3 regions of the Azospirillum humicireducens genome follow, and region 2 is predicted to be linked to each of the others. Evidence: predicted binding sites of a transcription regulator. Region 2 holds the regulator's gene; each other region holds the start of a gene.

What was found. The regulator PhoB, encoded in region 2, activates phosphate uptake and scavenging genes when phosphate is short. The targets are predictions, from matches to a motif close to TNTCATAAAACTGTCA.
Region 1: A6A40_RS05070 (RNA degradosome polyphosphate kinase) is a predicted target of PhoB. The motif match lies at 3,546-3,561, and genes of this name have one in related genera.
Region 3: ugpB (sn-glycerol-3-phosphate ABC transporter substrate-binding protein UgpB) is a predicted target of PhoB. The motif match lies at 2,852-2,867, and genes of this name have one in related genera.

The regions. Positions count from the first base shown of each region.
Region 1 covers NZ_CP015285.1:1,121,174-1,126,734, reverse strand. Annotated here, with positions in the region: gene A6A40_RS05075 (Ppx/GppA family phosphatase) at 1-1,274, opposite strand, end outside; gene A6A40_RS05070 (RNA degradosome polyphosphate kinase) at 1,298-3,445, opposite strand; gene A6A40_RS05065 (SixA phosphatase family protein) at 3,638-4,156, shown strand; gene A6A40_RS05060 (CYTH and CHAD domain-containing protein) at 4,239-5,561, shown strand, end outside.
Region 2 covers NZ_CP015285.1:2,577,410-2,582,970, reverse strand. Annotated here, with positions in the region: gene pstA (phosphate ABC transporter permease PstA) at 1-1,061, shown strand, start outside; gene pstB (phosphate ABC transporter ATP-binding protein PstB) at 1,151-1,897, shown strand; gene phoB (phosphate regulon transcriptional regulator PhoB) at 2,004-2,708, shown strand; gene A6A40_RS12100 (SAM hydrolase/SAM-dependent halogenase family protein) at 2,877-3,605, shown strand; gene A6A40_RS12095 (Bax inhibitor-1/YccA family protein) at 3,691-4,416, opposite strand; gene A6A40_RS12090 (ABC transporter permease) at 4,562-5,561, opposite strand, start outside.
Region 3 covers NZ_CP015285.1:517,907-523,467, reverse strand. Annotated here, with positions in the region: gene ugpE (sn-glycerol-3-phosphate ABC transporter permease UgpE) at 1-459, opposite strand, end outside; gene ugpA (sn-glycerol-3-phosphate ABC transporter permease UgpA) at 456-1,340, opposite strand; gene ugpB (sn-glycerol-3-phosphate ABC transporter substrate-binding protein UgpB) at 1,424-2,776, opposite strand; gene A6A40_RS02380 (hybrid sensor histidine kinase/response regulator) at 3,076-4,677, opposite strand; gene A6A40_RS02375 (M48 family metallopeptidase) at 4,948-5,561, shown strand, end outside.

The sequences.
Region 1 (5,561 bases), 1.5 Mb from region 2:
GTCAGCGGCACGTCGATGGTGCCCGAATAGCGGGCATGGGCGGCAAGAGCCAGGAAGGCCCGCTCATCATGGTCCAGCGCCGGGAACGGGTAGCGCAGCACGCGCAGGAAAGCATGCTCGGCCCGGTAATCGGGATGGTCGGCCCAGCCGACATCGCTCAGCAAACAGGCGGCATGGCGCAGGCGGATGGCATTGTCGTCCTCGCCGGCGAACAGCCCGGCGGTCCAGGACATCAACAGGGCCGGGTCTCCCATCCGCACGAATCGGCGAGCCCAGTCGGCGGCCGAGGCCATCAGCGGATCCTCGCGCTGGCCTTCCGGCGACAGCAGCGAATAGAGGTGGCCTTCGCGCAGACCGTAGGCGGAAAACACCAGCTTCGACGGCTGGGCGATGCGCAGCAGCCGCTCCAGCACCAGCCCGGCGAAGGGCAGCGTGTCGAGCCGGCGGCGTGACCCCGCCATCTTCTCCAGCGACGAGCGGCTCTGGCGGCCGACAAGGCCGCTGAACTCCCGCGCATCGGCTGTCGGGATGGTGTAGTGGTGGATGATGTGCAGCGGGTGGCCGGACTGCTCCATATGCAGCTTGGCGATGGCGCGCCAGCTGCCACCGACCGGATAGAAGGGCCGGCCCTTCATGGTCGACAGCCAGGGCAGCGATTCCAGATGCTGGTCGATCAGCTTGACCGGCCCGCCCTTGGATGCGCCGACCTCCATCAGCCGCAGCGGACCGAGCGGCAGAGTCACCTGCTTGCCGATCACGCCGCGGTCGAGCGTGACCAGTTCCAGGCTGCCGCCGCCGAGGTCGCCGACGAGGCCGTCGGCGCCGGGGGTACCGGACAGCACGCCCATGGCGGACAGCCGCGCCTCCTCCTCCCCGCTGATGACGCGGACGGTCAGGCCGGCACGGCGGCGGATGGCATCGACGAAGGCGGCACCGTCGCGGGCGTCGCGCACGGCGGCGGTGGCGATCACATCGAGCCGGCCGACGCGCATGCCCTGGGCCAGCGTGGCGAAGCGCTCCAGCGCCGCCAGACCCTGGGCCACGCCGTCCGGGTTCAGCAGACCCGATTTCTCCACCCCGCGGCCAAGGCCGCACAGCACCTTCTCGTTGAACAGGGCGAGCGGCGAGCGGGTCAGCCCGTCATAGACGACGAGCCGGATCGAGTTGGACCCGATGTCGATCACGCCGACGCGCTCCGCCGCCCCCGCGGCCGACGAATTCCATGTTGCGGAAACGTCGCCCTGAACAGCGGCCGCGCGATTGTCCTGGCTCATACTCAGACTCCCGTCACCCGTCCTCAGGACACCGCGTGCAGCATGAGCCGCGGCGGCGTGCGCTTGCTGCTGAGCGCGCTGCCCCGGCCCGACAGGCTGGGGTTGGTCATGAAGTAATTATGGGCGCTGAACGCATCAGGGCCAGCCTTGACCCGATGGTACACGCCATCGGGGCCGAGCTTCCAGGTGCTTGCATCGTCCTTCATGTTGGCGACCATGATCTGGTCGAGCACCTGTTCATGCACCGTCGGGTTCTCGATGGGCACCAGTGTCTCGATGCGGCGGTCCAGGTTTCGGGTCATCCAGTCGGCCGAGGAGATGAAGATCTTGGCTTGGTTGCTGGGCATCGGGTGGCCGTTGCCGAAACAGATGACGCGGCCATGCTCCAGGAAGCGGCCGACGATGCTGCGCACCCGGATATTCTCCGACAGCCCCTTCACCCCCGGCCGCAGGCAGCAGATGCCGCGGATGATCATGTCGATCTGCACCCCGGCCTGCGAGGCCTTGTACAGCTTGTCGATGATGACCGGATCGACCAGCGAGTTCAGCTTCACCCAGATCGCCGCCGGACGTCCGGCGGCTGCATGGGCGATCTCCGCCTCGATCAGGTCGGACAGGCGTTGGCGCAGCGTGATCGGCGCGATGGCGATCTTCTCCAGCACCTTGGGCGTGGCATAGCCGGTCATGAAGTTGAACATGACGGCGGCATCGTGGCACAGCGCCGGGTCGCAGGTGAAGAAGGACAGGTCGGTGTAGATCTTCGCCGTGATCGGGTGATAGTTGCCGGTCCCGAAATGGACGTAGCTGCGCAGCGCCTTCTTCTCGCGCCGCACCACCAGCGACACCTTGGCGTGGGTCTTCAGATCGACGAAGCCGTAGACCACCTGGGCGCCGGCACGTTCCAGATCGCGCGCCCAGCGGATGTTCGCCTCCTCGTCGAAGCGCGCCTTCAGCTCGACCAGCGCGGTCACCGACTTGCCGGCCTCCGCCGCCTCGATCAGGGCGGCGACGATCGGGCTGTCCTTGCTGGTGCGGTAGAGCGTCTGCTTGATCGCCACCACCTGCGGGTCGCGCGCCGCCTGCCGGATGAACTGCACCACCACGTCGAAGGATTCGTAGGGGTGATGGACGACGATGTCCTTGTGGCGGATCGCCGCGAAGCAATCGCCGCCGAAATCGCGGATCCGTTCGGGGAAGCGGGCGTTGAAGGGGCGGAAGACCAGATCCGGCCGCTCGTCGACGATCAGCAGCTTGGTGTCGGTCAGGCCGATCAGCCCGTCCAGGATGAAGACGTCGTCCGACGCCACGTTCAGCTCATGGCGCAGGAATTCGCGCAGGTCGGCGGCCATGCCGCTGTCGGTGGCCAGCCTGATGACGCTGCCGCGACGGCGGCGCTTCAGCGCGCTTTCGAAGGTGCGGACCAGATCCTCCGCTTCTTCCTCGATTTCGATCTCGCTGTCGCGCAGGACACGGAAGACGCCGTGCGCCTTGACCTGGAACGGAGGGAACAGGCGGTCGATGAACTGCATCACCACCTTTTCCAGCTGGATGAAGCGGATATCCGAGCCGGGCAGACGCAGGAAACGCTCGAGCTGCGTGGGCAGCGGCACCAGCGCGTCGATATGCCGGCCCTTGACCGGATCGTGAAGCTGCAGCGCCAGCGAGAAGCCCAGATTGGGCAGGAACGGGAAGGGGTGGGCCGGATCGACGGCGATTGGCGTCAGGATCGGGAAGATATCGTCGAGGAACTTGGCTTCCAGCCAATCCAGTTCTCCCTCGCTGAGGTCGGCGGGATCGACGACGGAGATCCCGGCCTCGCGCAGCTCCTCCTTCAGCGAGCGCCACATGGCCTGCTGGCTGTCCATGAGCGCCGCTATGCGCTGCTTGACCGCCGTCAGCTGCTGGGCAGGGGTGAGATTCTCGGGGCTGGGCGCCTTCACGCCGGCGGCCACCTGCCCCTTCAGACCGGCCACGCGGACCATGTAGAATTCGTCCAGGTTGCTGGCGGAGATCGACAGGAAGCGCAGCCGCTCCAGAAGCGGATGGTTCGGATTGGCCGCCTCGTCCAGGACGCGCTGGTTGAAGGCCAGCCACGACAGCTCCCGATTGATGAAGCGTTCCGGAGCGTTGGGCTCGATGCCGACCGACTCGAGTTCCTGGAGATGCGTCACGTCAACCTCTGAAATCTTGGGATCCCCGTTTGCCCCCAGACCGCGATGCGGCGCAACGGGCAACCGTTATATGGTGGGCAGACAGAGTATCCCACATGCGTTACGGTTTCAGGACTCCCATTTGGCGATGGTCCGATCCATCTCCCACCCCTCCCCCGCCCTGCGGCCCGTCCAATAAGACCGAATCCCGCCATGAAGACGCTGTTCCTGCTGCGCCATGCCAAATCCTCCTGGGACGATCCGTCGCTGGGGGACCATGACCGTCCGCTCAACGCCCGTGGGGAGAAGGCGGCAACGCTGGTCGGCGGCTATCTCGCCAAGCACCATGCCGACATCGATCTCGTCCTGTGTTCGACCGCGGTCCGGGCGGTGGAGACGCGCAAGCGGGTGATGGCGGCGATGGGCGCGCCATACCCGCCGGTGGAGCATGAGCGCGGCCTGTATCTGTGCGGCGCCCGCACATTGCTGGAGCGGCTGCGCGACGCACCGGATTCGGCGATGGGGTTGATGCTGGTGGCGCACAACCCTGATCTGCATGAACTGGCCAATGCGCTTACGGGCAGTGGCGCCCATGGCCTGCGCCACGACCTGACCGACAAGTTCCCGACCGGTGCCTGCGCGGTCCTGGTCTTCGAAACGCCGCATTGGGCCGGGCTGGAGCTCGGCGCCGGCCGGCTGGCGGATTTTGTGCAGCCGCGTAAACTCTCTTAACCTGCGGCGGCGGTTGGAGTATCCACGGAACCACCGGTTCAATTCCAGGCCGCCTTGGCCGGATTCGGGAGGATGCCGCCCCTTGCCACCCGCCATTCCGCCCGCCAACCCGTCCGCCGCCCCCGATGCGCAGCCTTCGGCTCCTGCCTTCCGTGAGGTGGAGCTCAAGCTCCATGCTGCCTCGGCGGATCTGGCGCGGGTCGCCTCGCTGCCGGCTCTGCTGGCTCTCGCCGACGGGCCGGCGGCCACACAGCGCCTGCGCACCGCCTATTTCGACACGCCGGACCTGAAGCTGGCGGGCAACGGCGTGGCGCTGCGCGTGCGGCAGGAGGGCGACCGCTTCGTCCAGACGCTGAAGACGGTCAACAGCGCCAGCCCCGGCGATTCCGCCGCGGTCGCGGTGCGCAGGGAGTGGGACTGGACCGTCGCGGGCGAGGCGGTGGACCGCGCTGTTCTGACCGATCCCGGAGTCGCCGGTCTGGTGCCGGCGGCGGCTCTCGACGAGTTGGATTGCCTGTTCATCACCGATTTCAAACGCACCACCCTGCTGCTCCGCCCCGATCCGCTGACGGCGGTGGAGATGGCGGTCGATGACGGACGGGTCTATGCCGGCGGCAACTCGCTGCCGATCAGCGAGGTGGAACTCGAACTGAAGGCCGGCAAGGTCGCCAGCCTGTTCGATCTGGCGCTGACCCTGCAGGCCGCCATCCCCATGCGCATCGGTAATGACAGCAAGGCGGAAGCCGGGCTTCGGCTGGTCACAGGCAAGGCACCCGGACCGGTTGAGGCCGAGCCGCTCGGTCTGTCGCCCCTGACCACGGTGGCCGAGGCCTACCGCCACATCATGCGCCAAGCGCTGCGCCAGTTCCTCGCCAACGAGGCCTGCGCGCTCGGTGGCAGCGATGTGGAGGGGCTGCACCGGATGCGAATCGCGCTGCGCCGGCTGCGCATCGCCCATCGCCTTTTCGCGCCGCTGATCGCGTCACCGGAGGCCGACCGGCTGGTGGAGGAAAGCCGGGCGCTGGCGAAACGGCTGGGCCCGGCGCGGGGCTGGGACGTGCTGATGTCCGGGGTGATCGATCCTCTTCTCGCCGACACCGCGGCATTGCCGGGCACCGACCGCAAGGCGCTGGACCGGCTGGCCTCGCTCGCACGCTCCGCCGGGGCAGGTCCGGCGCGGGAAGCGATGGCGGCGATCCTGGCGCCCGGCTGCACCACCATGGTCCTGGCGCTGGGGGCGTGGCTGGAGCATGGCCGCTGGGTGTCGGAGGCCGAGGGCGACCGCCGCGCCATGCTGTCGGCGCCGGTCGGCACGCTGGCCGGCGGCTGGCTGTCCGCCCGCATGGCGAAGCTCGGCAAGACGGCCAAGCCGCCGGAGGATGCCAAGGCGCGCGACAAGCTGCGC
Region 2 (5,561 bases):
CGCTGGACCCGGCCGAGGTGGCTGAGCGCAACTATGCCCCCATCCTGCGCCGGGCGCTCCATGCCCAGTTCCCGCAGGTGACCGACCGCGCCGGCAAGCGCGTGCTGAACGACCTGCTGTCGTCGGGCGCGCCCTACGAGCTGGAGGCGATGGTCGCCAAGAACCCGGCGCTGGTCGGCACCACGCTGACCGTCTGGGTGCGCGCCGACGACGAGATCGACCAGCTGGTCAAGGGCCGCTACCGCCGTGATTTGCCGGAGAGCGAGCGCGGGCTCAGCGACGCCAAGATCGCTGCGGCCGATGCGCTGCTGGCTTCCGGCGCGCTGGCGCAGGGCTTCAACACCACCCTGTTCACCGCCGGCGACAGCCGGGAGCCGGAGCAGGCCGGCATCGGCGGCGCCATCGTCGGCTCGCTGCTGACGCTCCTGGTGACAATGGCGCTGTCGGTGCCGGTCGGCATCTCCGCCGCGGTCTATCTGGAGGAATTCGCGCCGAAGAACCGCTGGACCGACCTGATCGAGGTGAACATCAACAACCTCGCCGCGGTGCCGTCGATCATCTTCGGCCTGCTGGGTCTGGCGGTGTTCCTGGGCTTCTTCGGCATGCCGCGTTCGGCGCCGCTGGTCGGCGGGCTGGTGATGGCGCTGATGACGCTGCCGGTGATCATCATCTCGGCCCGTGTCGCATTGAAGGCGGTGCCGCCATCGATCCGCGAGGCGGCGCTGGGCATCGGCGCCTCGCCCCTGCAGACGGTTCTGCACCATGTCCTGCCGCTGGCGATGCCCGGCATCCTTACCGGAACCATCATCGGCATGGCCCGCGCGCTGGGAGAGACGGCGCCGCTGCTGATGATCGGCATGGTCGCCTTCATCGTCGACGTGCCCCATGGGCTGACCGACAGCGCCACGGTGCTTCCGGTGCAGATCTACATGTGGGCGGACAGCCCGGAGCGTGCCTTCACCGAACGCACCTCTGCGGCGATCCTGATCCTGCTCGGCATCCTGATCCTGCTGAACGGGACGGCCGTGATCCTGCGCAAGATTTTCGAGAGACGGTGGTAAGCGCCATGAGCATTCAGAACCCGCTGAAGCTGCGGCCCCGCGCAGACAACCACCCTGGCCAGCGGTCCGGTGCGGACCTGCCGGCAAAGATGACCGCCCGCGGGGTAAAGGTGTTCTACGGCGCAAAGCAGGCGTTGAAGGGCATCGACCTGGACATCCATGAGAACCGGGTGCTGGCGCTGATCGGCCCGTCCGGCTGCGGCAAATCGACCTTCCTGCGCTGCCTGAACCGGATGAACGATACCATCGAGGACTGCCGGGTCGAAGGGCGGATCGCGCTGGATGGCGAGGATGTCTACGGCAAGGCTGTCGATGCGGTGCAGCTGCGCGCCCGCGTCGGCATGGTGTTCCAGAAGCCGAACCCCTTCCCCAAGTCGATCTACGACAACATCGCCTACGGCCCGCGCATCCACGGCTTGGCCTCGGGCCGTGACGAGCTGGACGAGGTGGTGCAGACGTCGCTCAAGCGCGCCGGCCTGTGGGCGGAGGTCAAGGACCGCCTGCGCGAGCCCGGAACCAGCCTGTCCGGCGGCCAGCAGCAGCGGCTGTGCATCGCCCGCGCCATCGCCGTAAGCCCCGAGGTGATCCTGATGGACGAGCCCTGCTCGGCGCTCGACCCCATTGCGACCGCCCATATCGAGGAGCTGATCGACGAGCTGCGGGCCAACTACACCATCGTCATCGTCACCCACAACATGCAGCAGGCCGCCCGCGTGTCGCAGCGCACCGCCTTCTTCCATCTGGGCGAGATGGTGGAGTGCGACGACACCGAGGAAATCTTCACCAACCCGCGCGACGAGCGCACCCAGGGCTACATCACCGGCCGCTATGGCTGAGCCCTGCTCCCGAGCCCTTGCCAATGCTTGCGCCCCTTCCCTCCTTTGTTGAAAAGGCTGTCCCATGCCGGTTAACGTCGAGACGCGCGCTGTGAACGGAGCCTCCATGAACGCGGCCCTGAAGCCGCTCGTCCTGGTCGTCGAGGACGAGGCCGACATTCTGACGCTGTTGAAGTACAACCTGGAAAAGGAAGGCTTCCGCGTCGCCACCGCCAGCGACGGCGAGGAGGCCCTGCTGGCCGCCGGTGAACAGACGCCGCACATCGTGCTGCTCGACTGGATGCTGCCGCTGATGAGCGGGCTGGAGGTCTGCCGCCAGCTGCGCCGCAACGCCAAGACCCGCGACATCCCGATCATCATGCTGACCGCCCGCGGCGAGGAAGGCGACCGGGTGCGCGGCCTGAATTCCGGCGCCGACGACTACATCACCAAGCCCTTCTCGCCGACCGAGCTGGTGGCGCGCATGCGCGCGGTGCTGCGCCGCGCCTCGCCCGGCATGACGGACGAGGTGCTGACCTTCGCCGACGTGACTATGGATCTGGCCGCCCACCGCGTAAGGCGCAATGGGCGCGATGTCCATCTCGGCCCGACGGAATTCCGCCTGCTGCGCCACTTCATGCAGCATCCCGGCCGCGTCTTCTCGCGCGAACAGCTGCTCGATCTGGTGTGGGGCCACGACGTGTATGTCGAGCCGCGTACGGTCGACGTTCACATCCGCCGCCTGCGCAAGGCGATGAACGAAGAGGACGAGCTGGACCTGATCCGCACCGTACGGTCGGCGGGGTATGCGCTGGATACGAAGTCGGTGTGAGGGTGCTGGCTTCGGGTGCCCCCTCCCCATCCCTCCCCCGCTTCGCGGGAGAGGGGGTAGGACGCTTGTCAGGCTGAGAATATGCGAAGGAGCAGCGGAGTTCCCTCTCCCGCTGACAAGCGGGGGAGGGTTAGGGAGGGGGCAAAACCGCGGAGAGAACGAAACCCCATGATCCTGCTCTTCACCGACTTCGGCCTCTCCGGCCCCTACACCGGCCAGATGAAGGCGGTGCTGGTGCAACAGGCGCCCACCGCCCCGGTCATCGACCTGTTCGCCGACGCCCCCGCCTTCGACCCGCAACTGTCGGCCTATCTCCTGGCGGCCTATGCCCCGGCCTTCCCCGCCGGCAGCATCTTTCTCTGTGTCGTCGATCCCGGCGTCGGCACCGACCGGCTTCCGGTGATGGTCGAGGCGGACGGGCGCTGGTTCGTCGGCCCCGACAACGGCCTCTTCGCCCTGATCGCCCGCCGCGCAACGTCGCTAAACGCCTGGGCCATCGACTGGATTCCGGACCGGCTGTCCGCCAGCTTCCATGGCCGCGACCTGTTCGCCCCCGTCGCCGCCGATCTGGCGACCGGCCGGCCGGTGCAGCGCAGCCCGCTCGATCTCGCCGCCATCGACCGCCCGGACTGGCCGGACGAGCTGCCGCGCATCGTCTATGTCGATGTCTACGGCAACGCCATGACCGGCCTGCGGGCCTCCGCCCTGCCCGCCGACGCGCTGCTGACCGCCGGTGGCGCCCGCGTCACCCGCGCCCGCACCTTCGGTGCCGTCGGGCCGGGAGAGCCGCTGTGGTATGAGAACTCCAACGGCCTGGCCGAGATCGCCGTCAACCGCGGGCGTGCCGAGGGCGTGCTGGGTCTCAAGGTCGGCGATCCGGTGACGGTGGAGTCCTGAGCGGGCCCAAAAGAAAACCGCCCGGAAGCGGGTGCTTCCGGGCGGCTGTTTCGATGCTCTGCGTGTCCGATCAGAAGTCCCGCGATCAGTCGTTGTTGCGCTGACCCAGGAACTGCAGCAGGAACTGGAACAGGTTGATGAAGTCCAGGTAGAGCGTCAGAGCGCCCATCAGGGCCAGCTTGCCGGTGCTCTCGTGATCGTAGCCCTCGGCGTAGCTTTCCTTGATCGCCTGGGTGTCGTAGGCGGTCAGGCCGGTGAAGATCAGCACGCCGATGGCGGAGATCGCGAAGTGCAGGGCCGGCGACTGGAAGAAGATGTTCGCCAGGCCGGCGATGACGAGGCCGATGACGCCCATCATCAGGAACGAGCCCATCTTCGACAGGTCGGCCTTCGTGGTGTAGCCGTACAGGCTCATCGCCAGGAAGGTCGCGGCGGTGACGAAGAAGGTCAGCGCGATCGACGCCCCGGTGAAGACCAGGAAGATGGCCGACATCGACAGGCCCATCGCGCCGCAATAGGCCCAGAAGATCATCTGTGCCGATGCGAAGGACAGGCGCTGGATGCCGAAGGACAGCACCATCACGAAAGCCAGCGGAGCCAGCATCACAACCCACTTCAGCGGCGTGCCGAAGATGGTCGCCATCATGGCCGGGCTGGACGACACCAGGGCGGCGACCAGACCCGTCAGAATCAGGCCGGCGCCCATGTAGTTGTACACGCGCAGCATGTGCTGCCGCAGGCCTTCGTCGAAGTATCCCCGATCTGTCGCGCGGCCTGCGGTCGCGAAGCGGTTATAGGTCGGGTCTGCCATGTTGGTTTCCTCGGTGGAATAGGGTGATCCCGTCGGGATGACATATTGGCGAGTCCGCAATACGGTTCAATAGGAATCGGCAGCGGTTCTCCAAGATGAAAAAGCTTTCACGTTTCGTTTTTGCTATGGCTTTCCGCTGGGGGAATCACTCGTTGCGAAGCAATGGCGCGGACGGCTGGCCCAATGCCCGCCAAGTACCATAGAACCCGAAAGCGAGCGTGATCGCCGTGCTGAGCAAGGCGGTGGTGACCACCGCCGACGGCAGGAAGCTCCATTCCCACCGCATCAGGAAGCGCAGCACCGCCCAGGCGGTCAGCGTGCCGATGCCGCCGGCGATGACAGCGGTCAGCAGGCCGAGCAGCCCGTATTCCAGCAGGAAGGCGCGCAGCACGTCGCCGCGCGTCGCCCCCAGCACCTTCAGCACCACCGCGTCGTAGACCCGGCGGCGGTGACCGGCAGCCACCGCGCCGGCCAGCACCAGCGTGCCGGCGGCGAGCGTGATGCCGGCGACGATGCGGACCGCCGTGCCGATATGGCCCAGCATCTCCGACACCGTATCGAGCGCGTCCTTGATCCGGACCATGGTGATGTTGGGGAAGCGCTGCAGCACGGCGCGCTGCACCTGCGTCTCGGCATCCGGCGTGGCGCGGACGGTGGCGACCCAGGTCTGGGGTGCGCCCTCCAGCGTGCCGGGGGCGAAGACCATGGTGAAGTTGATCGCCATGCTGCTGAAATCGGCGGCGCGGACGTTGGCGACCTTGGCCTCGATGCTGCGGCCCAGGATGTTGACGACCAGGGTGGCGCCTGGGCCGATGCCGAACGCCTCGGCGACGCTCTGGTGGATCGAGATCAGCGGCGGGCCGGCATAGTCGGTTGCCCACCAGCTGCCGGCGGTGACGGTGGAGTGCTTCGGCAGCGTTGCCGAATAGGTGATGCCGCGGTCGCCGGCCAGGATCCAGGCCTGCTCCGGGTTGACCAGCGCCTTCTCGGCCTCCTGCCCGTTCACCCGCTCGATCCGGCCGCGCAGGCTCGGCACCGCCTCGAAGGCGCTGGTGCCGGAAATGCCGGTGACGAGGTCGCGCAAGGGATCGAACTGGTCGCGCTGGATGTCGACGAAGAAGAAGCTGGGGGCGTCCTGCGGGATC
Region 3 (5,561 bases), 1.1 Mb from region 2:
CAGCGGGACCGCCAGCCCGGCATAGGTGTTGATCAGGCCGAGGTCGGCGACGACCTTGTAGGTCGGGATGATGCGCACCTCCACCGGCAGCATCAGCGTGATGAAGATCAGCCAGAAGAAGGCCATGCGCAGCGGAAAGCGGAAGAACGCCACCGCATAGGCCGACAGGATCGAGATGGCGATCTTCCCCAGCGCGATGGCCAGCGCCATGATCAGGCTGTTCAGCATCATGGTGCGCACGGGCGTGTATTTGGCGCGCGCCCCCGCCTCGCCCGCCCAGGCCTGGGCGTAATTGTCCACCCCTTCCCCGCCCGGCCACAGCGGCAGACCGCCGCGACCGATGGTGCCGGAATCCCAGGTGGAACCGATCAGCGTCACATAGATCGGATAGGCGAAGACCAGCACGCCGACGATCAGCACGATGTGCGGCACGAGGTCGATGAATCGGGTCGGCTTCATGCGTAATGGACCTTGCGCTCGATGAAGCGGAACTGCACCGCCGTCAGAGCGATGACGATCACCATCAGGATCACCGACTGGGCCGACGATCCGCCGAGATCGTTGTTGACCACGCCGTCGTGATAGACGCGGAAGATCAGCGTCTCCGTCGCCTTGCCCGGCCCGCCCTGGGTCAGGGCATGGATGGTGCCGAAGGTCTCGAAGAAGGCATAGACCATGTCGACCACCAGCAGGAAGAAGGTGGTCGGCGACAAGAGCGGGAAGGTGATGGTCCAGAAGCGCCGCACCGGACCGGCACCGTCGATGGCGGCCGCCTCCATCACCGAGCGCGGGATCGCCTGCAGGCCGGCCAGGAAGAAGATGAAGTTGTAGGCCACCTGCTTCCAGCTGGCGGCCATGATGACCATCCACAGCGCCTGCCCGCCGTTCAGCCGGTAGTCCCAGTCATAGCCCAGCGACTTCAGCGCCAGGCCGAAGGATCCGATGTCGGGGTTGAAGATGAACATCCACAGCACCGCGGCGACGGCCGGGGCCAGGGCATAGGGCCAGATCAGCAGCGTCTTGTAGGCGCGCGCACCCTTGATCTTGGAATCGGCCAGCACCGCCAGCAGCAGCGCAGTGCCCATCGACAGCACGGTGACCGCGACGCTGAAGACGACGGTGACTTTCAGCGTGTCGAGATAGTTCGGGTCGGTCAGCACATGTTCGAAATTCTCGAACCAGACGAACTCGCTGCGGATGCCGAAGGCGTCCTGCAGATGCACAGACTGCCACACCGCCTGGGCCGCCGGCCAGATGAAGAACACCAGCGTCACCGCCACCTGCGGCGCGAGCAGCAGATAGGGCAGCAGCCGGTTGTCGAATGTCACGCGACGCTGCAAAGGATGGTCTTTCGTGGGTTGGATGGCGCACATTCGGGGGGCCCCCCTCTCCCCAGTGGGGGAGAGGGGGAGCCTTCAGTGGATCAGCCCTTGTTGGCGCGCTCGAAGTTGCGCAGCACGGCGTTGCCGCGCTTCACCGCGGAGTCCAGAGCCTGTTTGGCGTCCTGCTGGCCCTGGAAGGCCTTCTCAAGCTCTTCCTGGATGATGTTGCGGATCTCCGGCAGGTTGCCCAGGCGGAGGCCCATGCTGTTCTCGGTGGTGGGCGTGCGGGTCAGTTGGGCGGCCGGCACGTCGGCGCCGGGATTCTTCTCGTAATAGCCCTGGGCCTTGGTCAGTTCGAAGCCCTTCATCGTCACCGGGACATAACCGGTGTCCATGTGCCACTTGGAATCCACCTCGGGCTTGGCAAGGTAGCTGAAGAACTGCGACACCGCCTTGTATTCGGCCGGCGTGCGCTTGGGCGAGGTCATGACCCAGAAGGCGGCGCCGCCGATGATGCTGTTCTTCGGCCCGTCCTTGGCGAAATCCGGCCAGTAGGGCAGCGGGGCGGCACCCCAGGCGAAGGTCGCCTCCTTCAGGATGCGGCTGCGCAGGCCGGACGAGCCGTGGATCATCGCGCATTCGCCCGACGGGAACAGGGCGTCCGGCTTGTTGTCACGGCCGCCATACTTGAACAGCCCCTCCTTCTGCATGTCGATCAGAGTCTGCACATGCTTGACGTAGAGCGGCGCGTCGATCTTCAGCTCGGCGTTCAGCCCACCGAAACCGTTGGCCTGGCTGGCGAAGGGAGTGTTGTGGATGGCGCCCAGCTGTTCGAACTGCGCCCACACCGGCCAGGAGGTGGTCATCGGGCAGGTGGAGCCCGACGCCTTCAGCTTCTTCGTCGCCTCGATCATCTCCGGCCAGGTCGCCGGCGGCTTGTTCGGGTCGAGGCCGGCCTTCTGGAAGGCGTCCTTGTTGTAGAACATGATGGTGCTGGAGCTGTTGAACGGCAGCGCCATCATCTTCCCGTCCTTGGACGAGTAATACCCCTTCACCGCCGGGATGTAGGCGTTGGCGTCGAAGGCCGCCCCCGTCTCCTGCATCAGCTGGTAGACCGGCTTGATCGCCGGGCCGGCGGCCATCATGGTGGCGGTGCCGACCTCGAACATCTGCACGACGTGCGGCGCGTTGCCGGCGCGGAACGCGGCGATGGCGGCCTGCATCGTCTCGGGATAGGCGCCCTTGTACGAGGCGTTGACCTGGACCGCCTGCTGGCTGTCGTTGAACTCCTTGACGACCTGCTCCAGCTGGCCGCCCAGCGGCTGCGGCAGGCCGTGCCAGAAATCGATCACCGTCTTGCCTTGGGCGAGCGCGGAGCCCGGCAGCGCGGCGAGGAGCAGCGCGGTGGTGGTGGCGGCGCCCGTCAGGAGGGCAAGCTTGCGGCGGGTCAACATGCGGTGGGTCTCCCTGTCCCGGTATGGTTCGCGGTTGTCATGAGGGCAACGGGTTGCCATCCCGCGACGCTTTCGTGAAGTTTTGGTGGCAGACGCATGCGGCCATTTGCTGGGCCATCTGTTTGCGCTTGCGAAAAGCGCCGACAACCCGATGATCGCTTCCGAAATTGTTTGGTTGCTCTAAGCGTCACACTGCCCACGCCGAGCCGGCTCTGTCAAGACGCCGTATCGCAGCTTCATGACGCAGGCCAGCCGCCGACCGGAGTGTTGCGGAGCGAAAATGCGCAGGCGCGGAAAGACTATCGCGAACAGGTGACGTCCGGCCGGTTCGCGCCATTCGAAGCGGGTGCGGCACCCGCCTTCATGCTGCGGGAGAGCAGGCGGCGCAGCGCCCGGGGATCGCAAGGTTTGTGCACCAGGGGCAGCCCGCTGCGGTCGACGCTGCGCAGCCGGTCGGGGTCGGTGTCCCCGGTCACGATGACGCCCGGCACGCGCCGGCCGCAGCGGGCGCGCACCGCCTGGATGGCGTCGATGCCGGTTTCCGGGCCCGACAGGCGCAGGTCGGAGAGCACGAGATCCGGGGCGGCGGCGGCATTGTCCAACTCGGCACAGGCCTCGACGATGCCGCGGGCGGGGATGACGGCATAGCCCCAGCCGCGCAGCAGCATGCCGATCCCCTCCAACTGCATGGCGTCGTCCTCGATCACCAGCACCGTCCCGGCCTTTGCCGGAGCGGAAGCGGCCTGGGTGCCGGCGGCCGGTTCGGGCTCGCTGTCGGCGGGATCGTCGCCCGACCGGTCGCCGTCGCAACCGGACAACGGCACCTCGACCGCGAAGACCGAGCCCTTGCCGAGCTTGGAGCGCACCGTCACCGGGTGCCCCAGCACCTGCGCCAGCCGCCGCACGATGGCGAGCCCCAGCCCCAGCCCCTGCTTGCGGTCGCGGCCGGGATTGCCGAGCTGGTGGAAGTCCTCGAAGATCACCCCAAGGTTGGCCGGGTCGATGCCGACACCGGTGTCCCAAACCTCGATGCGCAGAGTGCCGCCGCGCCGCCGCGCCGCCAGCAGGATGCCGCCCGTCAGGGTATAGCGCAGGGCGTTCGCCAGGATCGGCCGCAGAAGCCGTTCCATCAGCACGGGATCGCTGGTGACCTGGGCGTCGAGCGGTCGGACGTTGAAGCGCAGCCCCTTGGCCTCCGCCTCCGGCCCGAACTCCTCCAGCATCTTGGCGAGCAGTTCGTCGACCGGGAAGGTCTGCGGCTTAGCCGTGACCAGCCCGGCTTCCAGCGCCGACACCTCCAGAAGGGCGCGCAGCAGGGTCTCGCCGCCGACGATCGCCTGCTCCAGCTTGTTCGCCAGCTCGATGGAGGTCGGATCGGTCAGCCGGCCGACCAGCAGATGGTGGAACAGGTGCATCGCCTGGAAGGGCTGGCGCAGGTCATGGCTGGCCGCCGACAGGAACTTGCCCTTGGCGGTGCGGGCGCGCTCCGCATCGGCACGCGCCTGCGCGGCATCCGCCCGCGCCTCCTCCAGGGCGGTCACGCCGGCGTCCGCGATCAGCGCCACCGCACGGATGGCGCCGCCGGCATCCCGCACCGGGCTCAACGTCACGGCCCGCCCAAGACCGGGAAACGGTCCGGCACCGACGGCCGGGGCGCCGGTCGCCAGCACTTGGCGCCGCAGCAGGTCGATTGCGGCGGCCGCCTCCGCAGCCAGCCCGCCCTCTGCCAGTGTTCGCCCTTCCGCCGCATCCGGCGCACGGCCCAGAGCTTCGGCAAAGGCACGGTTCGCCACCAGCACGCGCCCATCTCCGCCAAGCAACGCATGGGGAGCGTCGTTGGCCGACAGCAGCGCGTCGAACCAGTCCGCGCGGGTCGGCGTCTGTCCTTGGATGAGTGGCATCGGCATGTACTCGGTAAAACTGCGGGGAAGACCGAAGATAGAAAGAAAGGCATTCTGAACTGTGGGATACCGGAGATCATGGGACCGCCGCGTTACCTCTGCTTTATCTTGTGCTCCGATCGATCGTGTCAAATGTGACCTCAGTCCACCCCATAGCCTATGGTTCGTTCGAAGGCCCTAATGCTTTAAGCCGAGGCTGCGCCTTAACTCCGTTACCGCCAAGGTGGGAGGACGCTTTCGCATAAGGCCGCAGCCGCGCTATAAGACGGCATGGTGCAGCGCCGCCCTCCTCTCCCCGCCCTCTTGCGCAGACGCAAGCGTTCCGCCGCCCGGCCACCCCAGCCGCCGCGGGCGCTGGAGATATCCGGCCTGCCGATTCCGCTGGAGCTGCGGGAGAGTGCGCGCGCCACCCGGATGACCCTGCGCGTCGATGCCGGCCGCGGGCTGGTCCAGGTTGTCGTTCCGGTCGGCGTATCGGAGACCGACGCCCGCCAATTCGTCGGCCGGCATGACGGCTGGCTGCGGGCGCGTCTGGCGGCGATGCCGCCCTCCCTGCCCTTCGCCGACGGGGCCAGTGTGCCGTACCTCGGCGTCGATCATGTGATCCGCCACGACCCCGCCCTGCGCGGCCCGACCCGGATCGAGGAGGGCGCCCTGCTGGTCGGCGGCCAGCCGGAGCATGTCGCCCGCCGTGTCCGCGATTTCCTGACCGCCGAGGCGAAGCGGGAACTGTCGACCCGTGCCCGCGTCAAGGCCGAGTCCATCGGCGCCCGCGTCGCCGCCGTCACCATCCGCGACACCAGGAGCCGTTGGGGAAGCTGTTCGTCCACCGGCCGTCTGTCCTTCTCCTGGCGCCTGATCCTGACGCCGGAACCGGTGCTGGA